DNA from 2 places in the Clostridium fermenticellae genome. Region 1 is predicted to be linked to the other one. Evidence: predicted binding sites of a transcription regulator. Region 1 holds the regulator's gene; the other holds the start of a gene.

Region 1 (11,276 bases):
GGTTTCACTTTTTTGAGGATCTGAATAAATATCCTCCCTGCACAAATCATCTTGAAGCTTTAATATTAAATTTTCAATATTTGATATACTGTCTTCTAGATTTTGGATCTTTAATTTCTGTTCTTTTTCTAATTTCTTGATTTCCCTTTTTTTCTTCTTTTCATTGTTTATCTGAGTTTTAGTTTTCTCTGATAATTCGCTATTATCCTTTTTGAATCTTAATGGATTCTCCTTTTTTTCGATATAATAACTATAATTACCCAAATATTCGTTAGCACCATTTTCAGTAAGTTCGTATATCTTATTGATGACTTTGTTTAAAAAATATCTATCATGTGATATGACAAGTACAGTTCCATCATAATTGAATAAAGCATCTTCTAAAGCCTCTCTTGACATTATATCTAAATGATTTGTCGGTTCATCAAGTAAAAGAAAATTTGATTTTGAAAGCATTAATTTTAGTAGATTTATTCGACATTTTTCGCCTCCACTCAGATCCGACACTTTTTTTAATATGTCATCATTTTGGAATAGAAAAGCAGCAAGATAACTTCGTATTTCGGTTGTAGTTAATTCGGGAAAATCATCCCAAACCTCATCTAGCACAGTTTTGTTTAAATTAAGATTTGATTGTTCCTGATCATAGTATCCTATAAATACATTTTTACCAATAGAACAAGTTCCAGAATCTGCTTTTAGTTTATCCATTATTATTTTAAATAAAGTAGTTTTTCCTCGCCCATTTTCGCCTATGATAGCTGTTCTTTCTCCTCTTTTAATATCTAGATCTAAATTTTGAAATAAGACTTTGTTAAATTTTTTACTTAAGTTTTCGATATGCAGAACATCATTTCCACTTTTAATTTGTGTTTCAAATATTATATGATCAATTTTTTGTTCTTTGTCAGGTTGTTCTATTCTTTCAATTTTGTCTAATGCTTTCTGTCTGCTTTCAGCAGCTTTTATACTTTTTTCTCTGTTAAAAGATTTGAATCTTTTGATTATTTCCTCTTGCCTTTTGATCTCAGTTTGCTGTAGATTATAAGCTTTTAATTGTGTATCATAATTTTTTTTCTTTAAATCAATATATTGAGTATAATTACCATTATATGAATTTATATGACCATTTATTAATTCCAGTGTTTTAGAAGTTATAGCATCTAAGAAATATCTATCGTGGGATATTATTAAAACTGTGCCTTTGTACATTTTCAGGTAATCCTCGAGCCACTCTATAGCATCTAGATCAAGATGATTTGTAGGTTCATCTAATAATAAGATTTGTGGTTTCACTAGAAGCAGTTTACAAAGAGCAATTCTGGTTTTTTGACCACCACTTAATATACTTATATTTTTATCATAGTCATCCTGATTAAATCCAAGTCCGCTCAAAACTTTTCCTATTTCAGCTTTATATGTGTATCCACCTTTATTATTATATATTTCAGTATATGTAGTATAATCTTTAATTGCTTTGTCATATTGTTTCTTATTATTATCATTATATGGTTGATTCATTATATTTTCCAAAGTTGATAATTTTTTTTCCAATTTTAAAAGTTCTCTAAATACAGTAAGCATTTCATCATATATGCTATTAGAAGATTCCAAAGATAAATGTTGTGAAAGGTAACCTATTGATTTATTTTTGTCAATAAATAAATTACCAAGGTCTTCTTCTAACTGACCGGTTATAATCTTAAAAAGTGTTGATTTACCGGCTCCATTTGGACCTATTAAACCTACCTTTTCACCTTCATTTAAATTGAGATTTATATCGTTCAATATAATATCAGTTCCATAGCTTTTATGAATATTTTTACAGCTTAAGATAATCATGTTTTCACCTTCCTTAATTTGACCAATACTATTTTACTATGACAGCGAATTTTTTTGTAGTGCAATTTTTAGTATGAAAGAGAATATTTTAATATAGTATAACAATTTAAAGTAGAAAAAATTATTTTATATAATTTTTAATTACATAAAATATTTATAAATACATATTATTATATTATAAATTAAACATACTTTTGAATATATTTGATAAATATTGCATAGTTGTGATTAAAAAGGTATAATAAAAAATTGACGTATAATATTATTAAATGATAATGTGACTGAAGAATAAATATATAATAAATATATATAATAAGAGGTGCGGTATGGACAAGAAAAAAAATATATCAATGGCTGTTATAAAGAGATTACCTAAGTATCACAGGTATTTAACAGAATTATTGAAGAATGATGTTGATAGAATCTCTTCCAAGGAATTAAGTGAAAAAATAGGTTTCACGGCTTCTCAAATAAGACAGGACTTAAATTGTTTTGGAGACTTTGGACAACAAGGGTATGGTTATAATGTAAGTGAGTTATATAATCAGATACGGAATATATTAGGACTTACTAAGGCATATGGAACAATTATAGTAGGAGCTGGAAATATAGGTCAGGCTATAGCAAACTATATAAGATTTGACAAACTTGGATTTAAAATTCAATCATTATTTGATGCCAATCCAAGGTTATTTGGGCTAAGGTTAAGGGATATAGAAATAAGAGATGTGGATTTATTGCCGGAGTATTTAAAAGAAAACCACATAGACATTGGAATTATATGTGTTCCTAGAAATAGCGCCCAGAAGGTATGTGACGTTTTAGTTAAAAATGGAGTTAAAGGGATCTGGAATTTTGCTCCTGTAGATTTAGTTGCCCCGGATGATATAAAGATTGAAGATGTTCATCTAAGTGATAGTTTACTTACTTTAAGTTGCTTATTAAATGATATAGAATAATTGTCTGAATAGAAGGTAAAATTTATAAATATTTGACTATTTTATATTGAAATATTGTATGCTAAGGTTTATAATAATAATTGAGCTCACGTAGTTCAATTATTTTTTATATTATTTTGTTATATTATTAACAAAATGCGTTAATTATATAACATTGATTATTTCATTAATGAGGAGGAGCAAGCGATGGAATTTAAAAATCTTACCTTTGAAAAGGATGGGAAAATAGCTATAGTTACAATTAATAGGCCTAAAGCACTTAATGCTCTAAACACTGAAACTTTTGTAGAAATTGGTAATGTTGTTGATGAAATTTCTAAAGATAATGAAATACTGGTTGTAATAGTTACAGGAGCAGGTAGAGCTTTTATTGCAGGTGCCGATATAACTGAAATGAAAGACATGAATACAGAAGGCGGAAGAGGATTTGGAATGCTTGGGAATGAAGTCTTAAGAAAACTAGAAAATCTTGAGAAACCTGTAATAGCAGCAGTAAACGGTTTCGCACTTGGTGGCGGTTGTGAATTGTCAATGGCATGCGATATAAGAATAGCTTCAAGTAAAGCTAAATTTGGACAACCTGAGGTAGGTCTTGGAATAACACCAGGAGATGGTGGAACTCAAAGGCTTCCAAGGATAGTTGGAACAGGAATGGCAAAGGAACTTATATATACAGCTAAAATGATTGATGCAAAAGAGGCATACAGAATAGGTCTTGTAAACAAGGTTGTGGAACCAGATGATTTGATGAAGGAAGCAAAAGATCTTGCAAATTCTATAGCAGTTAATGCACCTATAGCAGTTAAAATGTGTAAGGCGGCAATAAACAAGGGAATGCAATGTGATATAGATACAGGTCTCTCATATGAATCAGCAGTATTTGGACTCTGTTTTGCAACAGAAGATCAAAAAGAAGGTATGACTGCATTTGTTGAAAAAAGGGACAAATCTTTTAAGAATAGATAGGAGGTTAATATAATGAATTTTGGTTTGACAAAGGAACAAGAATTAATAAAACAGATGGCAGCTGAATTTGTAAAAAATGAGGTAGAGCCACTTGCAAAAGAAGTTGACGCAGAAGAAAAATACCCGATAGAAACAATGAGAAAAATGGCAAAATATGAGATGCTGGGTATGCCTTATCCTGAAGAATTAGGCGGAGCCGGTGCCGATTATTTAAGTTATATACTGATAGTAGAGGAACTTGCAAAAGCATGCACAACTACTTCAACAGCGTTTTCAGCACATACATCACTATGCTGCTGGCCAATATATAACTTCGGAACAGAGGAGCAGAAGAAAAAATTCCTCCCGGATCTATTAAGCGGAAAGAAAATAGGTGCATTTGCATTAACTGAGCCTAATGCAGGAACAGATTCTGCAGCACAGCAGACAACGGCAAGAAAAGAAGGAGACAGTTACATATTAAATGGCTCCAAGATATTTATAACAAATGGAGGATATGCAGACACTTTTGTAACTTTTGCAATGACAGACAAGAGCAAGGGCACAAGGGGAATATCAGCATTTGTAATTGAAAGGGGAATGCCCGGCTTCACAATAGGAAAAGTAGAAGACAAGATGGGAATCAGGGGATCTTCAACAACAGAACTTATATTTGAAGATTTAAAAGTACCGGAAGAAAACCTTTTAGGAAAAGAAGGAAAAGGTTTTAAAGTTGCGATGACAACACTTGACGGCGGCAGAATAGGAATAGCCGCACAGGCTCTTGGAATAGCAGAAGGGGCACTTGAATATGCTATAAACTATATGAAGGAAAGAAAACAATTTGGTAGACCTATAGCAGCATTCCAGGGACTGCAGTGGTATGTAGCTGAAATGGACACTAAAGTAGAGGCAGCAAAATATCTTGTATACAAAGCAGCATGGAGAAAGCAGGAAGGGCTTCCATTTACAGTAGATGCAGCACAGGCAAAATTGTTTGCGGCAGAAACTGCAATGGCTGTAACAACTAAGGCAGTGCAGATTCTTGGTGGCTATGGATACACCAAGGATTATCCGCTTGAGAGAATGATGAGAGATGCCAAGATAACAGAAATATATGAAGGAACATCAGAAGTTCAAAAGATGGTTATCTCGGGCAATTTGTTAAAGAAATAGGAGGGTTAAACATATGAATATAGTAGTTTGCTTAAAACAGGTACCTGATACCAACGAAGTTAAGATAGATCCAAAAACCGGGACACTTATAAGAGAAGGAGTTCCATCTATAATAAACCCCGATGATAAAAATGCACTTGAAGGTGCTATTGAGTTAAAAGAAAGTCAGGGGGCAAAAGTAACAGTAATAAGCATGGGACCTCCACAGGCCGACAGGGCTTTAAGAGAGGCTCTCGCAATGGGTGCAGACGAGGCAATATTGATCTCCGACAGGGCATTTGCAGGAGCAGATACTTTAGCAACATCAAATGCACTTGCAGGTGCACTCAGAAAACTTGACTATGACATAGTATTTGCAGGCAGACAGGCTATAGATGGAGATACCGCACAGGTAGGACCTGAAATAGCAGAGCACCTCGGAATTCCTCAGGTAACATATGTAGAGGATGTAAAGGTAGACGGGAACGAACTTACTGTAAAGAAATCACTTGAAGATGGATATGAAATGATAAAAGTAAAGACACCGGTTCTTTTGACTGCAATAAAAGAATTGAATGAACCGAGATATATGTATATGTCAAAGATATTTGATGCTTACAAGAGGGAAGTAAAATTATGGACGGCAGATGATATTGATGTAGATAAATCCCTTCTTGGACTGAAAGGCTCACCTACAAAGGTTAAGAAATCCTGGCCAAAAGCAGCAAAAGGAAAGGGAGAAATTGTAGATAAACCATTCAAAGAAGCAGCTGCATATGGAGTTGCAAAACTTAAAGAAAAACATTTCATCTAAATTTATAGGAGGGATTTAAACATGAGTATAGCAGATTATAAAGGTGTATGGGTATTTGCTGAACAAAGGGACGGCAAGCTTCAGAAAGTAGCCCTTGAATTAGCAGGAAAAGGAAAGGAACTGGCAGATAAATTAGGAGAGGAAGTAACTGCCATTCTTCTTGGAAGCGGAGTGGAACATCTGGCAGAAGAACTGGTATCTTACGGTGCAGACAATGTTATATGTGTAGACAATCCAAACTTGAAACAGTATACGACAGACGCATATGCAAATGTTATACATGAACTTGTTAATGCAAGAAAACCGGAGATACTTTTAGTTGGTGCAACATTTATAGGAAGGGATCTCGGACCCAGGGTATCTGCAAGACTTTCAACAGGACTTACAGCAGATTGTACGGGACTTGATATAGACGAAGAAGGAAAGAACCTTCTTATGACAAGACCTGCATTTGGAGGAAACCTGATGGCAACAATAGCCTGCACGGACAACAGACCCCAGATGTCAACAGTAAGACCCGGTGTATTTGAAAAACTTGATAAGGATACATCAAGAAAAGGAAAAATAGAGAAAGTAGATATAGATGTTAAAGAAGAAGATATAAGAACAAAAATACAGGAAGTAGTAAAATCGGCTAAAAATATTGCAGATATAGGAGATGCAAAGGTTCTTGTATCGGGCGGAAGAGGACTTGGCGGACCTGAAGGCTTTGACATGCTTAAAGAACTTGCAGACGTACTGGGCGGAACAATATCAGCCTCACGTGCGGCAGTAGATAATGGCTGGATAGATAAGGCATATCAGGTAGGACAAACAGGAAAAACTGTAAGACCTAATCTATATATAGCCTGTGGAATATCCGGAGCAATACAGCATCTTGCAGGAATGCAGGATAGTGATTATATAGTTGCCATAAACAAGGATGATTCAGCTGCAATAATGCAGGCTGCAGACCTTGCTATAGTTGGTGATTACACTAAGGTAATACCTGAGATGATAGCACAGATAAAGGCTATGAATTAATTTTTAATTTATTTTGATTGTAATCTAAATTGAAAGGGGAAAGAAATATGAAGAAAGTATGCGTACTTGGTGCGGGGACTATGGGATCAGGAATTGTTCAGGCTTTTGCATCAAAAGGTTGCGAAGTAGTAGTAAGAGATATAAAGGATGAGTTTGTAGAAAGAGGAATTTCAAATATAAAGAAAAATCTTGATAGATCAGTAAAAAAAGGCAGGATGTCACAGGAAGATTGTGATGCTGTAATGTCTAGAATAAAAGGAACAGTTGACCTTAATATGGCAGCTGATTGCGATCTAGTTGTTGAAGCAGCAATAGAAAATATGAAAATAAAGAAAGAAATATTTGCAGAGCTTGATAAAATCTGTAAGCCAGAAACAGTTCTTGCATCAAATACATCATCACTTTCAATAACGGAAGTTGCTTCTGCTACAAATAGAGCGGATAAGGTTATAGGAATGCATTTCTTTAATCCTGCTCCTGTTATGAAATTAGTAGAGGTAATTAGAGGAATTGCAACTTCACAGGAAACTTTTGATACTGTTAAGAGTATAGCTGTAGAGATAGGAAAAGAGCCTGTAGAAGTTAAAGAAGCTCCAGGATTTGTTGTAAATAAAATATTGGTTCCAATGATAAATGAAGCTGTTGGACTTTTGGCAGAAGGAATAGCAAGTAAAGAGGATATAGATAAGGCTATGAAACTTGGTGCAAATCATCCAATGGGACCTTTAGAACTTGGAGATCTTATAGGACTGGATATTTGCCTTGCTGTAATGGAAGTACTATATAAAGAGACAGGTGATTCCAAGTACAGAGTTCATCCATTACTTAGAAAATATGTAAGAGCTGGATGGCTTGGAAGAAAGACTAAAAAAGGATTTTATGATTATTCAAAATAATGAAAATTGAGTAGTTTAATAGCTGTTGAAATGTAATTTGTTTCAACGGCTATTTTTATGAGGAATTTATGAAATGTTAAGATGGAATAATTTTTTATAATTAAGGATAATATATATGCGACAAGTGTGCTTTTTTTATATTGTATTAGATATATAGTGTTAAAGAAAGTTGGATTTATAAATTGTCTTAATAAAAAAGATATTCTATAAATTATGATATTTGTTATGTTATAATATAAACAGTAAAATTATTATAAATTATGGGGGAGTAAAAATGTATAAAATTCTAGATAAAAGAGCTCTTGCACCTAATATATTTTTAATGGATGTAGAAGCGCCAAGAGTTGCAAAGTCATGTTTGCCGGGTCAGTTTGTTATAGTTAGAATGGATGACAAAGGAGAGAGAATCCCTCTTACTATTTGTGATTATGATGCTGACAAAGGTAGTGTAACTATAGTATTTCAGACAATAGGCGGTTCTACACAAAGAATGGCTGATTACAAAGTGGGAGATGAATTTAAAGATTTTGTTGGACCATTAGGTAAACCTTCGGATCTTGTGACCTGTGATATCGAAGAAGTAAAGAAAAAGAACATAATTTTTGTAGCTGGTGGAGTTGGAGCAGCACCAGTGTATCCACAGGTCAAATGGTTACATGAACATGGAATTGATGCCGATGTAATTGTTGGATGCAAATCAAAGGAGTATTTACTCCTGGAAGATGAAATGAAGGAAGCAGCAGGAACTTTGTATGTTGCAACTGATGATGGAACTTATGGATATAAAGGATTTGTAACAGATTTATTAAAAGAACTCATAGATAATAAAGGAAAGAAATACGATTATGTAGTGGCTATAGGACCTATGATAATGATGAAATTTATAACGAAACTTACAAAAGGATATGGAATAAAGACAGTTGTCAGTCTAAATCCTATAATGGTTGATGGGACAGGAATGTGTGGAGCATGTAGGGTAACTGTTGGAGATGAAACTAAGTTTGCATGTGTAGATGGACCAGAATTTGACGGCCATCTGGTTAATTTTGATGAAGCCATGAGAAGACAAGCTATGTACAAGACTGAGGAAGGAAAGGCAAAACTGGATCTTGAAGAGAAAAAGGAAGGTCATAAGTGTCATGTAGGATTGGAGGGTGAAGAATAAATGGCTAATGATAGAATGATGAAAACACCTATAAAAGAACAAGAACCGGGTGTGAGAGCACATAATTTTAAAGAGGTTTGTTTGGGATATACTGAGGATGAAGCAGTTAAGGAAGCTGGCAGGTGTTTAAATTGTAAAAAACCTATGTGCGTTACACAGTGTCCGGTAACCATAAGTATACCTGATTTCATAGCCAGGGTTAAAGAAAAAGACTTTGAAGGAGCAGCTAAAATAATAGCTAAGTCAAGTGCACTTCCTGCGGTATGTGGAAGGGTATGTCCCCAGGAAAGCCAATGTGAAGGAAAATGTGTACTCGGGATAAAAGGAGAGGCTGTTTCTATAGGAAAGCTTGAAAGATTTGTAGCTGACTGGTCAAGAGAACATAATATAGACTTATCAGAGAAAAAACCAGACAACGGTAAAAAGGTTGCAGTTATAGGAAGTGGACCTTCTGGACTTACTTGTGCAGGTGATCTTGCCAAACTCGGATATGATGTAACAATTTTTGAAGCATTACATGAAGCAGGTGGTGTTCTGGTTTATGGTATACCTGAATTTAGGCTTCCAAAGGATACAGTAGTTAAACATGAGGTTGAAAATGTTAAGAAATTAGGAGTAAAGATAGAAACAGATGTAATAATAGGTAAAACTATTACTATAGATCAGTTGATAGAAGATGAAGGATTTGAGGCTGTATTTATAGGTTCCGGGGCAGGACTTCCAAAATTTATGGGTATAAATGGAGAAAATTTGAATGGAGTATTTTCTGCAAATGAATTTTTAACTAGAAATAACTTGATGAAAGCGTTTAAAAATGACTATGATACACCAATCAAGATTGGAAAGAAGGTAGCAGTAGTAGGCGGTGGAAACGTTGCAATGGATGCCGCTAGAATGGCCTTGAGGCTGGGAGCAGAGGTACATATAGTTTATAGAAGATCAGAGGAAGAACTTCCGGCTAGAGCTGAAGAAGTACATCATGCAAAAGAAGAAGGCATTATATTTAATCTGCTGAACAATCCGGTGGAGATTTTAGGTGATGAAAAAGGCTGGGTTAAAGGCATGAAATGTATAAAGATGAAACTCGGTGAACCAGATGCTTCTGGAAGAAGGAGACCGGTGCCAATAGAAGGATCGGAATTTATAATAGATGTTGATACAGTTATAATGTCACTTGGAACCTCGCCAAATCCATTAATTTCGTCGACAACGAATGGTTTAGAGGTTAATAAGCGTAAGTGTATAATAGCAGAAGAGGATACTGGATTAACTACTAAAAAAGGTGTATATGCAGGAGGAGATGCTGTAACTGGAGCTGCTACAGTAATACTTGCTATGGGTGCAGGAAAGAAAGCTGCTGTTGCGATTGATAAATATTTAAGTAGCAAATAGCCTGATATTAAAAGAGCTGTACTTGTACAGCTCTTTTAATAATTAATAAATTGATTGGAGCGTGAACTAATGGATTTTAATTGTGTAGAAAGTTTTGAACATGGTGTTATTTTGAAGAATGTTAGAAGTTTTGAATTGAATCATATTTTTGACTGTGGACAATGCTTTAGATGGCACAAACAAAAAAACGGGAATTACATAGGTGTAGCATTTGAAAAAGTCATAGAAATTGAAAAAAAGGATAATGATGTAATTATATACAATACCACTGAGAATGATTTTAAAAGTATATGGTCTGATTATTTTGATTTGTATAGGGATTATTCTGAAATAAAGAGTATACTGAAAAAAGATGATATATTGAAGAAATCTGTTGAATTTGGATATGGTATGAGATTACTGAAACAGGACCCTTTTGAACTTGTTGTATCTTTTATAATATCTGCAAATAATAGAATACCAATGATAAAAAAAGTCATAGAAAATATAAGTAAAAATTGGGGTGAAAAATTACTATATAAAGAAAAAACATATTATTCATTTCCTGATATAGAGACTTTAAGTAATGTTTCAGAAGAGGATTTTGAAAAGTGTGGGGCTGGTTTTAGGGCTAAATATATAAAAAATACAGTAAATGATATATATGCGAAAGGAACATTTAAAGACGAAAATTATGATGAGCATTATGATTTAAAATGGATAAGTGACCAAAAATATGATGTGTGTCATAAGGAATTACAGAAGTTTATGGGAATAGGACCAAAGGTTGCAGATTGTATAATGTTGTTTTCAATGCAAAAGTATTTTGCATTTCCTGTAGATGTTTGGGTAAAAAGAGCAATGCAGTATTTCTATTTAGCACCAGATGTTTCACTAAAGAAGATAAGAGATTTTGGAATAAATAAGTTTGGTGAATTATCTGGGTTTGCGCAGCAGTATCTTTTTTATTATGCAAGAGAGAACAATATCAATGTAGGATGATTAAATATATTATTGTATTGAAACTTAGGCCCCACATAGGTTATATAGGGTTTGTAATTCCAGGCTTAACTTATGCGTAAACTGCCACTTCCAAAATTCGTCAC
Region 2 (11,276 bases), 1.1 Mb from region 1:
ATTTCTGGCAAATCCTCAGGATTTCCAGGACCATTCGACAAAAATACCAAATCAGGCTTTACATTTAAAATCTCCTCTGCACTTGTGTATGCAGGAAATATAGTGACTTTACAATTTCTATTTAAAAATGAGTCTATTATATTTTTCTTTGCCCCAAAATCCATTACTGCAACATGCTTTTGAGTTCCATCAATTACAATTTTTTCTTTTGTTGTAACCATTTTGACGGCATATTTATTTGAGTATCCATGTAATTGTCCGGTTACATCCTCAAAAGATAATTCCTCCAGGGTAGTTATTATTCCCTTCATAGTACCGTTCTTTCTTAAAATTTTTGTAAGCTCCCTTGTATCAATTCCTTCAAGTCCCATGACTTTATTTCGCTTTAGATAATCATCAAGTTCAAGTTCTGCTCTAAAATTACTTGATATATTGCACTTTTCTCTAACAATAAATCCTTTAACTTTTACTGAACTCGACTGCATATCTTCTAAATTTATTCCATAATTCCCTATTAAAGGATATGTCATTGCTACAATTTGTCCATAATACGATGAATCCGTAAGGATCTCTTGATACCCTGTCATTCCAGTATTGAATACAACTTCGCCTATACTGCTCTCTTTAAGATATCCAAAAGCTTTTCCACTAAATATCATTCCATTTTCTAGTATAAGTTTTGCTTTCATAAAAAGACCTCCTTTAAATTTCTGAGTAAAAATACACTTTTATTGAAAGCTTAAATATAAAAAAGACAATAGATAAACTATTTTAAAAAATAGCCTATTTATTGTCTTTTTTATATAAATCTAAATATAATTCGATAATATAACTTTTCATAAATATAATACCTCTTTCTGGCCTCTCTGGACCAAATTAAAGTGTACTTTTTACACCAGTTTTACTTCATAATTGATTGTAATTTATTTTTTGTAATATGTCAATACCATTTTTATGATTCAGCCTTTTCACCCTGACTTCCTGCATTTCTTTTTTATTTGCAGACATAAACATCGTAACTGCAGTATAGAAAATAACTACTATTACCAGCCATGTCAAAATATTTAATGGAAGTGACTTTACTATATATGCTGCAATTAGCACTCCAACAACACCAAATATTGTTATAGCTAACGAAGCCTTCCTGTCATATGATCCTGTTCTTACAAATTTGACAGATGCAACCGGCATTAAAAATGCACAGGAACCCATCATTATAGGAAATGCTACTCTAGGACTCATTCCAAGGGCAAAAACTAATGCCATACATGGTGCATATAACCCTATTCCAAGTGTCATAAGTGCACCTAATATAAAGTTACCTGCTATAGCTACAATAAGCTTCCAGCCAGTAAGACCTACTTGTGTCCCTCCTGATGGCATAAGTTTAAGTTGTGAAGCCAGCATTACAAGTGCTACTATAACCAGTGCTGCTCCCATCGCAACTTCTATTTTCTTTTCATCTAATTTTGAAACTATATCCGCCCCGATTACCGAGCCTACAGCACCTGCTGCAAGCATTAAAAATAAAGTTAGGGGATCTACTTTGATGACTGTTATGAATATAAGTGCCTCTATTACTACCGGTATAGTGCATGATACATTTAAAGTTCCGGGTAAAGTTCTATCTTTTGATAACTTGAAAAATTTTAGTAAAGCGGTAGTAGGCGCAAAACTTCCTATTCCCAGAGTATCGAAGAAATTTGTTAAAAACCCAACTGCACCTAAGGCAAAAAAATTTGATTTTTCCAGTTTGTTTTCTTTACCGGTCTTTATATAATCCCTGAAGAATATAAATGCAAAACATACTACCATTACTAGTAATATTGTAAATAATACTATTTTTACCATCGGGAACCCTCCTTTTATTTATATAGTCTTGTTACTCTTTTACTTCAATATAAATCCATGTTTAAGCGGGTCATCTGGATCTATAAATAATTGATTGTGCCCTGTTACATAAGCGGCTCCCGTTATCTCTGGAATTATAGCATCATAATCTCCAACCTTTGTTTCTTTTAATACTCTGCCTACAAATTTTGTTTTTAAAACACTTTCATACACAAACTTTTCATTAATCTTTAATTTCCCTTTTGCGTAGAGTGTTGCAAGTTTAGCACTTGTTCCGGTTCCACAAGGTGATCTATCCAGTTGTCCTTGTCCAAACACTACGGCATTTTGAAGAGTTGCATCCGGACTTTTTGCAGGTCCATAAATTTCACAAAGATCTACTGTCTTTATATGTGATAGAGTCGGATGTTGTATTTCAACCCGGTCATTAACTGCTTTTATAACATTCATGCCTACTTCAATTAATTTTTGTGAATTTGCGGGACATATTTCTACTCCCAGATCTTCTGCTTTAACTATTGCAAAGAAACTTCCGCCAAAAGATATATCCATTCTTACTTTCCCGATACCGGGTACCTCAACTTCAATATCTCTCTTATATAAAAATGCAGGTACATTTTCCAGTGAAACCTGTTTTGCTTTTCCATCCTCAACTTTTACTTTAGCTTTTACAAGTCCGGCCGGTGCTTCAAGCATTACAGTTGTAACAGGTTCCTCTACAGGTACTATTCCTTCTTCAACTGCTACTGTCGCTGTTCCTATTGATCCATGTCCACACATATTTAAATATCCGCCGCCGTCCATGAATATAACTCCAAGATCAGCTTCATCCATAGTTGGCTGTGTTATAATTGATCCGAACATTTCATTATGTCCTCTCGGTTCAAGCATTATTGAAGTTCTCAAATAATCCATATGTTCTTCCAGATATTCCTTTTTCTCCGGCATAGTTTTTCCTGGAATGCTAGGCACTCCTCCAACTACTACCCTTGTTGCTTCTCCCATTGTATGTGAGTCAACTGCAAATATGCTTTTTTCAATTTTCATTTTTTCTCTCCCCCTCATATGATTTTTACTTACTGATACCTGAACTTGTCAAGATTTAAAAAATTACAACAGCGAATGAATAACTCCATCTCTGCATTGATTTGGTGTAATCAGATACGGTATATTTTTAGAGTCTCTCATATTATGGGAACCAAGAAACCCTCCTGGTTCATATGGAAACATTGCGGTATCATACATATTTCCAAGTCCGGATACAATCTTTACAAGGATAACTTTACGTCTTCCGGGACGCATAACATCATTAAACTCTTCTCTTGTATACGGCATATTATCCAAATTCACAAGCACCTTACGGATTTCCTGAACAATTGAGTCCGTCACCCGATGTCCGGCCATAATACCTTCTGCTGTTCTTCCTTCACCCTCTTCAAACAGCACATCAACATGTAAAATATAATCAGTTGACTTTGGCGTGCCAGCACGATCAAATACAACCTGATTTTTCAAAATTCCTTCTGATGAGCCAATATTGGATGGCTGAAATTTGCTGTTATCCTCAACACCAGTTGTCATGACAGTTATTCCTGAAAGCAAATGTGTAATCCCCTCTCCCAGTTCTCCCCGGACTTTACAGGCAATCGGAGAGTAATCCATATTGGAATTGACAAACATATTATAATTTCCCGGTTCAATTATGCTAACATTAACATCCTTGATTCTAGGTTCAGATTTGATAAGACTCTTTTCAATTCCTTTGCGTATAATAAGCACACCATGGTCAATATCTGTTTTATCGCCAAAACGAACTTCATGAATACAAAATGACTTACGAGTTAACCTGCGTAGGTTCTGTTCTGGTTCATCGACTCCTGTATCCAGCAATTTTCCAGCTTTCCTAAGCTTATTTTTCACAAGTGCTACAGCTTTCATTGCATCATAATCCGTCAGATTATTCTCTCCTACAACACAGGATTCATATCCAGCATCACTTTTATTGAAATCTATCACACAGTCAACATAGTTATTAGTACAGACAAGCCGCCCCTGCTGCGCAATATAACTGAGTCCAACACTCGGGATTCCCCGGATACCAAGCTGCTCAATTACATTAACAAAATCCACATGATGATTTCCCCATCCATCAATTGCAACAATTGCCGCATCTGCATGCATAATCTGTGCGATATCACCAACACGTTTTGCTGTATAAACTTTATCATCACATAATTCAGATACACCATCTACAATAATACCAGTAAATTCAACATCCTTTTCCTTTGAAAGTGCTTCTGTTAACGGGCATTGAAAATGATGCAGTGTTGTCATTTTAATACTTGGTCCTAGTCCCATAATATACCTCCATTCCGCATGATCACTTATTTTTGTTTATAACAAAAATTATGCAAGAGGACTGCCATAATATGACAGCCCTTTTGTAGTATTTTACTGAAACAATTTATACGTTATGACGATATTCATAAGGTAATATTTTTGTTGAATTAAAGCTTGGACAATCACGAACCCATTCTAAGGATTCCTTTACAATTGCTGTCTGCATTTCAACATTATTTGGTTCTCCGGCATTTGATCCTATTGGTACATGTGGAGCTGTAATTCTAGGTGCTCCCTGCTGTCTTGCAATTGGAGGCAATGCAGCAATTACACAACAACTCATACCTGCTTCTTCACAACATCTAGTAACAATTGTTGCTGAACGATGGCAAGTTCCGCATCCACCTGTGCAAAGAACAACATCTACACCCTGTTCCTTTAATTTGCGGGCAATTTCCGGACCTGTCTCATTCTTGAATTTTTCAACATTTCCGCCGCCGCCCATAAATGTATAAGTCTCTTTAGGCAAAGAGCCAATGAATCCTGCATCTAATAATTCATGAAGACGATCTATAGGAAACATAGCATTAACATCCTTATTGATATCAGAGTTATCAAATCCACCATGTGTTACCATCAGTTTATCAGATGGTGTATCAAATGGAATTACACGATAAGAGAAATCACCAGATGTATTAAATGGTGTCTGGTCTTTTTTATGAATTCCACCTGCTGTAATAAAAGCGACCTTGCATTCATTTAATGGTTTTTTTAATTCTGTAAATACTGGTTTTGGTGTAACCGGTACAAAGATTTCGGATTGCATCCCTTTTTTTGTTGTTAATTTCATTGTTCTTCCTCCTTAAATTGATTTTGCTGGAATATCCCGTTTGCCAATTACTTTCAAACAACTAAAATAAAATTCTACATTTTGTCCTTCTTTCATTGTAACTGGCGTAAATACCCAGCGCCGTGGTACTCCTATGGTTCCCAAATTATTCATTATTGCCACCTCTATGGCAGTATCATTTACTTGTGTTATTTTTCCTCCCAATAAACATGGAGTTATCTCATGATCTGTTTTCATGTCAGAACAGTCATAGTCATACGGGTCTTCTACCACCTGAATATAACTGAAATAAAATTCCATCTCATGACCAATTGCCAGAGTTTCATCACTTATAATCAGGTGTTTTGGAACCGTAATAACTCCCAAACGCCCATGAAGATGAACCTTCACCTTATCCTCATACACTTCTTTCACGAGCCCTCCCATTTTTACGGGATTAATTATATAATCACAATCCATTAATGCAATGTTCCACTTTCAACAAGCTTTGTTTCTGGGAGCCCTAAGATACTGTTGTTTGCATTAATAACATCATTATTCCATTTCTTTTTAGCTGGCTTGATTTCTATGCCTTCCATCTTATTCTTAAGCATCTGTATTGCACGTGCAGCTACTTCTGGAGTTACGCATGAGCAGCCTGCAATATCATTTTCAAATCCGCCCTTATCCATATTTTCTTCAACCATTGCTGTAGCATATTCATTACCAACTACCAATTGTCCCTGATATGCACAGAAGGATACACCAACTACCGGAATACCTCTCTTTCCAGCCTGTCCAATATGCTGAATAAAATCGATATGGTTATTTCCAAAACCTTCTGTTGTAATTATGACACCGTCAAGATCCAGTGATTCAAGCATAGAACCAAGTCTCTCAGATACCCATAACTTTTCATCATTAACCTGTGGTGAACCAATAAAGACAACACCTACGAGATCCAACTCATCATCTTTTGCCAGTTTTTCTACAAGAGGTTCTCTAATGTAATGACGTGTCATTTCTTTTGTTGCAGGTCCAATACAAGTTAATGCATGTATAGATCCGTCTCTTACCTGATTTGGTGTTAATATAATTGGAACATTGCCACAGTCTACATTCTTCTGTCCACCGAGAACTCCAGAAGGCTCATTTGGGCATATAACATTATCATGCATAGCTCCCTGTCCCATAATTTCTTTTATTAATACTACACGGGGATTTCCTTCTCTGCGCACATCTTCACAGATTTCTTCATTAACAACTTCACCTTCATACTTTTTCAGTTGATCACGAACTTCCTGAATAATGTAATCCTGGCATTTATGTGCTGCAAATGGTCCTGGTCTTGTCATACCTGACAATCTCTGAACAACTGCGTGGCAGCGGATAATAATATCATTTTCATCTGCGCATCCCGGATGTCCAAAATACATCTTCTCATCCAAATATCCTTCGGAAGAACCAAACTCATGAATCTGTACGCCATCTTCGTCTACACCGGTAAGCATGAATACAACACCATCAGCAACCTTTGTAATACCTTCACCAAGCTCGCCCTCAACTTTTGTAGCAATTGGGCAAACATCCATGATTGTATCTGTATATATATGTCTTTCATTTGGATGAATAACATCTAACTTAAGACTCTTGCAAAGAACATCTTTTTTTACTGCACTCTTAACAATACCTTCATCTATTGTAATAACACCATCTTTAATAGAAGTTTTCTTGCCAAGTTTTACATCTGAAATTTTAATATGCTTTTTTACAAGTTTATGAATAACCTTTTTCTCTCCACTTTTTTCTGCTGCTTCAGGGGATACTGCAGGTGCTGTTCCGGCAAACACTGGTACATCCAGTTTTAAGCCTTCAAATTTTTCTGCTTTTCCAATTTCAATGTGAATCATTCCATTACCTCCTACTGACTGGATTTCCGAAGCTTCTTTGCTTTCCTGTGCTACTTCAGACTCATTTACTTCTTCTATTTCTTCTGCTTCTTCTACTTCGTTGACCTTATCAAGTACATCTTTTGTAATCGGTGTAAGAGCCTCAACATCCTTCGTCAGTGTGCTCCCGACTACCTGCTCAATACGCAGACCATCTGAACTCAATTTTAAGAGACCAGCTTCCTGCATATCTTCAAATAATTCCGGATCTTCTAGATCTGCTGCACCAATAACCAAACCTTTTTCTCTTCTGCAGCAAAATATTGCAGGATCTTTCAAGTGTTTCTGCAATGTTTCTTTTGTAATAGACATTTTGATTCCTCCCTGCTATTCTTTTCTAAATCTTCTTATCATTTTATAATTAACGGGCAATACCCGTCAGTAAAATAATAAGCCTGCAATTTTAAATAAGAACATTTTTAATTCCTCCTTATATTTCTTTTCTAAATTTTCTTATCATCTTATGATTAACAGCACGCATTGCACCGTCAGTACAATGGTAAACCGGTAATTTCAACTGTGGGGCACATGACATTACAGTATTGGTACAGTCTGTACAGTTGCTGATCAGCACAGCCTGTGCTCCTGCTTTCTTTAATGCCATTACCTTTTGCACCTGTCCGGGACATTTCCCTGGATTCTCACATTTCCGGGTATTTTTAACTTGTTTTGCCTGTTTACAATATTCAACTCCTACTACATCGGAACCCATGCTTGATGCCTGTTCTTCAAGGCGTTCTTTATTTGCACCACAGGCACAAACCAAAAGTCCAATCTTTGATGGTCCCGGCATAAAATTCTCAGCTGCAATAATTCCTCCAGTTGTTTTAATAACTGGTGCTTTCAAAGAAGTTCTCTTACCAGTAAATGGGCCTCCCATGATCAATTCACCATATTCTTCACCAAGTCCCCCCGCCATTTCAAACGTTTTCATTACACTCGTTCCAAGCGGAACATCCAGTAATACATGAATAGATGCATTTTCCTTCAGCTTTCCAGCTACCGTCATATCCTTATCAATGAGGGGCTTTTTATCCTCTACCGCCTCCCTTATGCGAAACACAGTTTCTGTATTAATAACTACTGCATTTGCTGCCATCGGAAGTTTCTCTGGTTCCAGAAGAATTCCAAGCGTCTCTCTTACAATTGCACGCTCCTCACCCATGGGATAAATATTATCCAATGCATGAACAGAAACCCGACTGTCTGTATTTGCCTTCTCAAGTTTTTTAATCACTTCTTTATGTATTCCTTTTATAGCTACAATCCCTTTTTCAGCATTGACAAGTTTCATTATTATATTCAGTCCATCCAGAAGCTTTTCCGGATCCCTGTCAATACGTGTTATATTGTGTGACAAAATCGGCTCACATTCTGCTGCATTAACAATTACCGTTCCCTTTTCTTTAAAACTGGTATTCAGTTTCGCATAGGTTGGAAATCCAGCACCTCCCAATCCTACAATTCCAGATTCTTCAATGAGCTCTCTTGGTGTTTTTCCTTGTAAACATATATATTTTTTAAAATCCGTATTTGATTCTTCAATTACAATTTGTTCAGAATCTACTGCTTTAACTTCACCATCTACACTGGAAAAAATATTACTTCCTAGTGCACCTTCTGGCCTTTTTGCTATCATTTGACCTCTTTTTACAAAATCATTTTCCTTAACCAGCACCCCGGATGTCACTCCAACATGCTGCCTGAGTGGAAAAACAAAATCCATTACTATACACCTACTTTCTGAAAAAAGCAAATAATTGCATAAATTATCATACACTATTTGATAAAAAAATAACTTTAATTTAAAATATTTTAATCATTTACACTTTATATTATAAGCAATTCATGTGCCAGTTAATATAAAAATCAATCTAAAGAAATATTTTACGCATAAAGTATTGCAAAATAAGCATTCTTTGACTTTATTAATATATAAAATATAATCGATAAATTTCTTGTTTGTTAAAAAATTGTCCAATTTTATACAATATCTTTTTAAAATATACAATTATTATCTCAAGTATACTGTTACTGCTGCTTTCAATAGAATAAAAATAAAGTGTCCATATTAATACAAATGTATTTATATGGACACTTTCAAGATAAACAGAATTTAAAAATACTGATATACCTAAAAAAATTTTAATATATTTTACACATGACACCTCATGTGCTCGGATAAATAATTTTACCCAATTCCTTCAAAAGCGCTGATTTTCTGAACAATCTGAAGATTTTATTTTATACTTTTGCAATTTATGATACAATGTAGCTCTTGGTATATTCAGCAAACTTGCTGCCTTAGATTTATTATTTTTTGTTAAATTTAAAGCTTTTATTATATTATCCATTTCGAGTTTCTTTATGGCTTCAATTAGGTCTAAGGGGTATTCCTTATAAGAATCATTTTTCTTTAATTCAGAAATAATATAATCTGGAATAGAATTTTTTTGTATAATCCCATTTGTTGTTGTAATAACAATACGTTCAATAACATTCATAAGCTCCCTTATATTACCTGGCCATCTGTATTCACTAAGAATACTCAGAGCCTCCTTTTGAATTTTTAATATATGTTTTGAATTTTCAGATGAAAATTTTTTAATAAAATGATCTATAAAAATTGGAATGTCTTCTTTTCTATCCCTAAGAGGAGGAAGACTGATTTCTGCAACATTTAACCTATAGAATAGATCTTCTCTAAATTTGTTTTGCTCTACCATCTTCCTTAAATCTTTATTAGTTGCTGATATTACCCGTAAATCGAGTTTGATACTCTTTTCTCCACCAAGTCTTACAATTTCTCTTTCCTGCAGTACTCTAAGCAATTTTGCCTGCATATGCAATGGCATATCTCCCATCTCATCGAGAAAAATAGTACCTTCATTTGCCATCTCAAATATACCAATTTTCCCTTTTTTACTAGCACCAGTAAAAGCTCCTGAACAATATCCAAAAAATTCGCTTTCAAAAAGTTCTGAAGGGATCGCACTGCAATTTACCGGAACAAAAAGACCTTTCCTTCCACTTAACTCATGAATTCCCCTAGCAAAAACTTCTTTACCTGTTCCACTTTCTCCTGTGATCATAACACTTGCATGAGTTGGTGCAATTTGCCTGGCCATTTCAATTTTTTTTACTATATTAGGACTTTTCCCAATAATATCACCAAAAATTCCTGAAAACTTTTTCACTTCGTTTTTAAGAAAAATAAGCTTTGAATTTGCATCTTCAAGCTCCGCATACAATTTTTTTACCTCTGCGTAATCTCTGTCTGTTGATACTGCCCCTTTAAACACACCTTTTATATATAATGGCATAGAATTTGCAAGTATATAAGAACCTTTTCTAGGTGAATGATACTTGTTTTCGATTGAAACTCGAGTTTTTCTGACATTATTCACAATTGCATTAGGAAAGAATTTCTCAATACCTTTTCCTATAATTTGATCATAGCTAATATCATACAATTTTTCTGCAGCTTTGTTCCAAATAACTACAATTCCATCTTCATTTATTACACAAACAGCTTCATAAATGCAATCCCCAATAGATTTTAGAATTGTGTAATCTATACTGCTAAATTCTTTTTTTAAATATGTTTTTTTCAATCCACCTTCCATATCATCTCTCCATTCTACACAATATTCTCAGCTACCTTTAATCTTACATTAAATAAAAAACAAATTCAATTATGATATCTGCTTCAAGGATTTGACGCCTAAATTCCAATAAAACTTGGAATATACTAATTTACAAAAACTTTATAAAATACTGACATAGATGAAGTCGTTATAAAATAAATTAATATAAATAACTTGCATCATAAATAGGAGGATCCACTTATGTTAAAACACATAATTAAAATTTTTAAAAAAGATATGAAAAATGTATTTAAGAACCCAATAACAACTTTAATTGTTACAGGTGTATGTATTCTTCCTTCTCTATATGCATGGGTTAACATAAAGGCCTGCTGGGATCCATACGGAAACGCAAAAAATATTCCTGTTGCCATAGTTAACGAAGATAATGGCATAAACATTATGGGAAAATATATAAATGCCGGCAATAAAATAGTTGAAAAATTAAAAAATAATCATAAAATAGGATGGAAATTTGTTAATTCAAAAAATGCAGATATGGGAATCGTTGATGGTACATATTATGCAATTATAAAAATTCCTGCAAATTTTTCAAAGGACTTAACTAGCTTAACATCACCCTCACCTACAAAACCTGAAATCGAATATAAAGTAAATACCAAAAACAGCCCTGTAGCTATCAAAATAACTGATTCAGCA

Evidence for each region. Region 1 encodes Rex, which represses fermentation and respiration genes when NADH is low (regulators of the CRP and FNR family bind a similar motif). Its sites were predicted from a motif close to ATTGTTAANNNNTTAACAAT; they were not measured.
Region 2: the regulator Rex is predicted to act here: its motif matches at 8,931-8,950, upstream of prdC (proline reductase-associated electron transfer protein PrdC).

Annotation. Positions count from the first base shown of each region.
Region 1 is NZ_CP032416.1:516,708-527,983, forward strand. Features, by position in the region: gene D4Z93_RS02545 (ABC-F family ATP-binding cassette domain-containing protein) at 1-1,842, opposite strand, end outside; gene D4Z93_RS02550 (redox-sensing transcriptional repressor Rex) at 2,169-2,801, shown strand; gene D4Z93_RS02555 (short-chain-enoyl-CoA hydratase) at 2,988-3,767, shown strand; gene D4Z93_RS02560 (acyl-CoA dehydrogenase) at 3,780-4,922, shown strand; gene D4Z93_RS02565 (electron transfer flavoprotein subunit beta/FixA family protein) at 4,936-5,715, shown strand; gene D4Z93_RS02570 (electron transfer flavoprotein subunit alpha/FixB family protein) at 5,737-6,738, shown strand; gene D4Z93_RS02575 (3-hydroxybutyryl-CoA dehydrogenase) at 6,786-7,634, shown strand; gene D4Z93_RS02580 (sulfide/dihydroorotate dehydrogenase-like FAD/NAD-binding protein) at 7,909-8,799, shown strand; gene gltA (NADPH-dependent glutamate synthase) at 8,800-10,191, shown strand; gene D4Z93_RS02590 (DNA-3-methyladenine glycosylase family protein) at 10,261-11,172, shown strand.
Region 2 is NZ_CP032416.1:1,575,103-1,586,378, forward strand. Features, by position in the region: gene D4Z93_RS07380 (carbamoyl phosphate synthase small subunit) at 1-689, opposite strand, end outside; gene D4Z93_RS07385 (sulfite exporter TauE/SafE family protein) at 907-1,851, opposite strand; gene D4Z93_RS07390 (proline racemase) at 1,891-2,898, opposite strand; gene D4Z93_RS07395 (glycine/sarcosine/betaine reductase component B subunit) at 2,962-4,209, opposite strand; gene prdB (D-proline reductase (dithiol) protein PrdB) at 4,316-5,041, opposite strand; gene D4Z93_RS07405 (CBO2463/CBO2479 domain-containing protein) at 5,054-5,500, opposite strand; gene prdA (D-proline reductase (dithiol) proprotein PrdA) at 5,500-7,281, opposite strand; gene prdC (proline reductase-associated electron transfer protein PrdC) at 7,400-8,695, opposite strand; gene D4Z93_RS07420 (sigma 54-interacting transcriptional regulator) at 9,174-10,595, opposite strand; gene D4Z93_RS07425 (YhgE/Pip domain-containing protein) at 10,818-11,276, shown strand, end outside.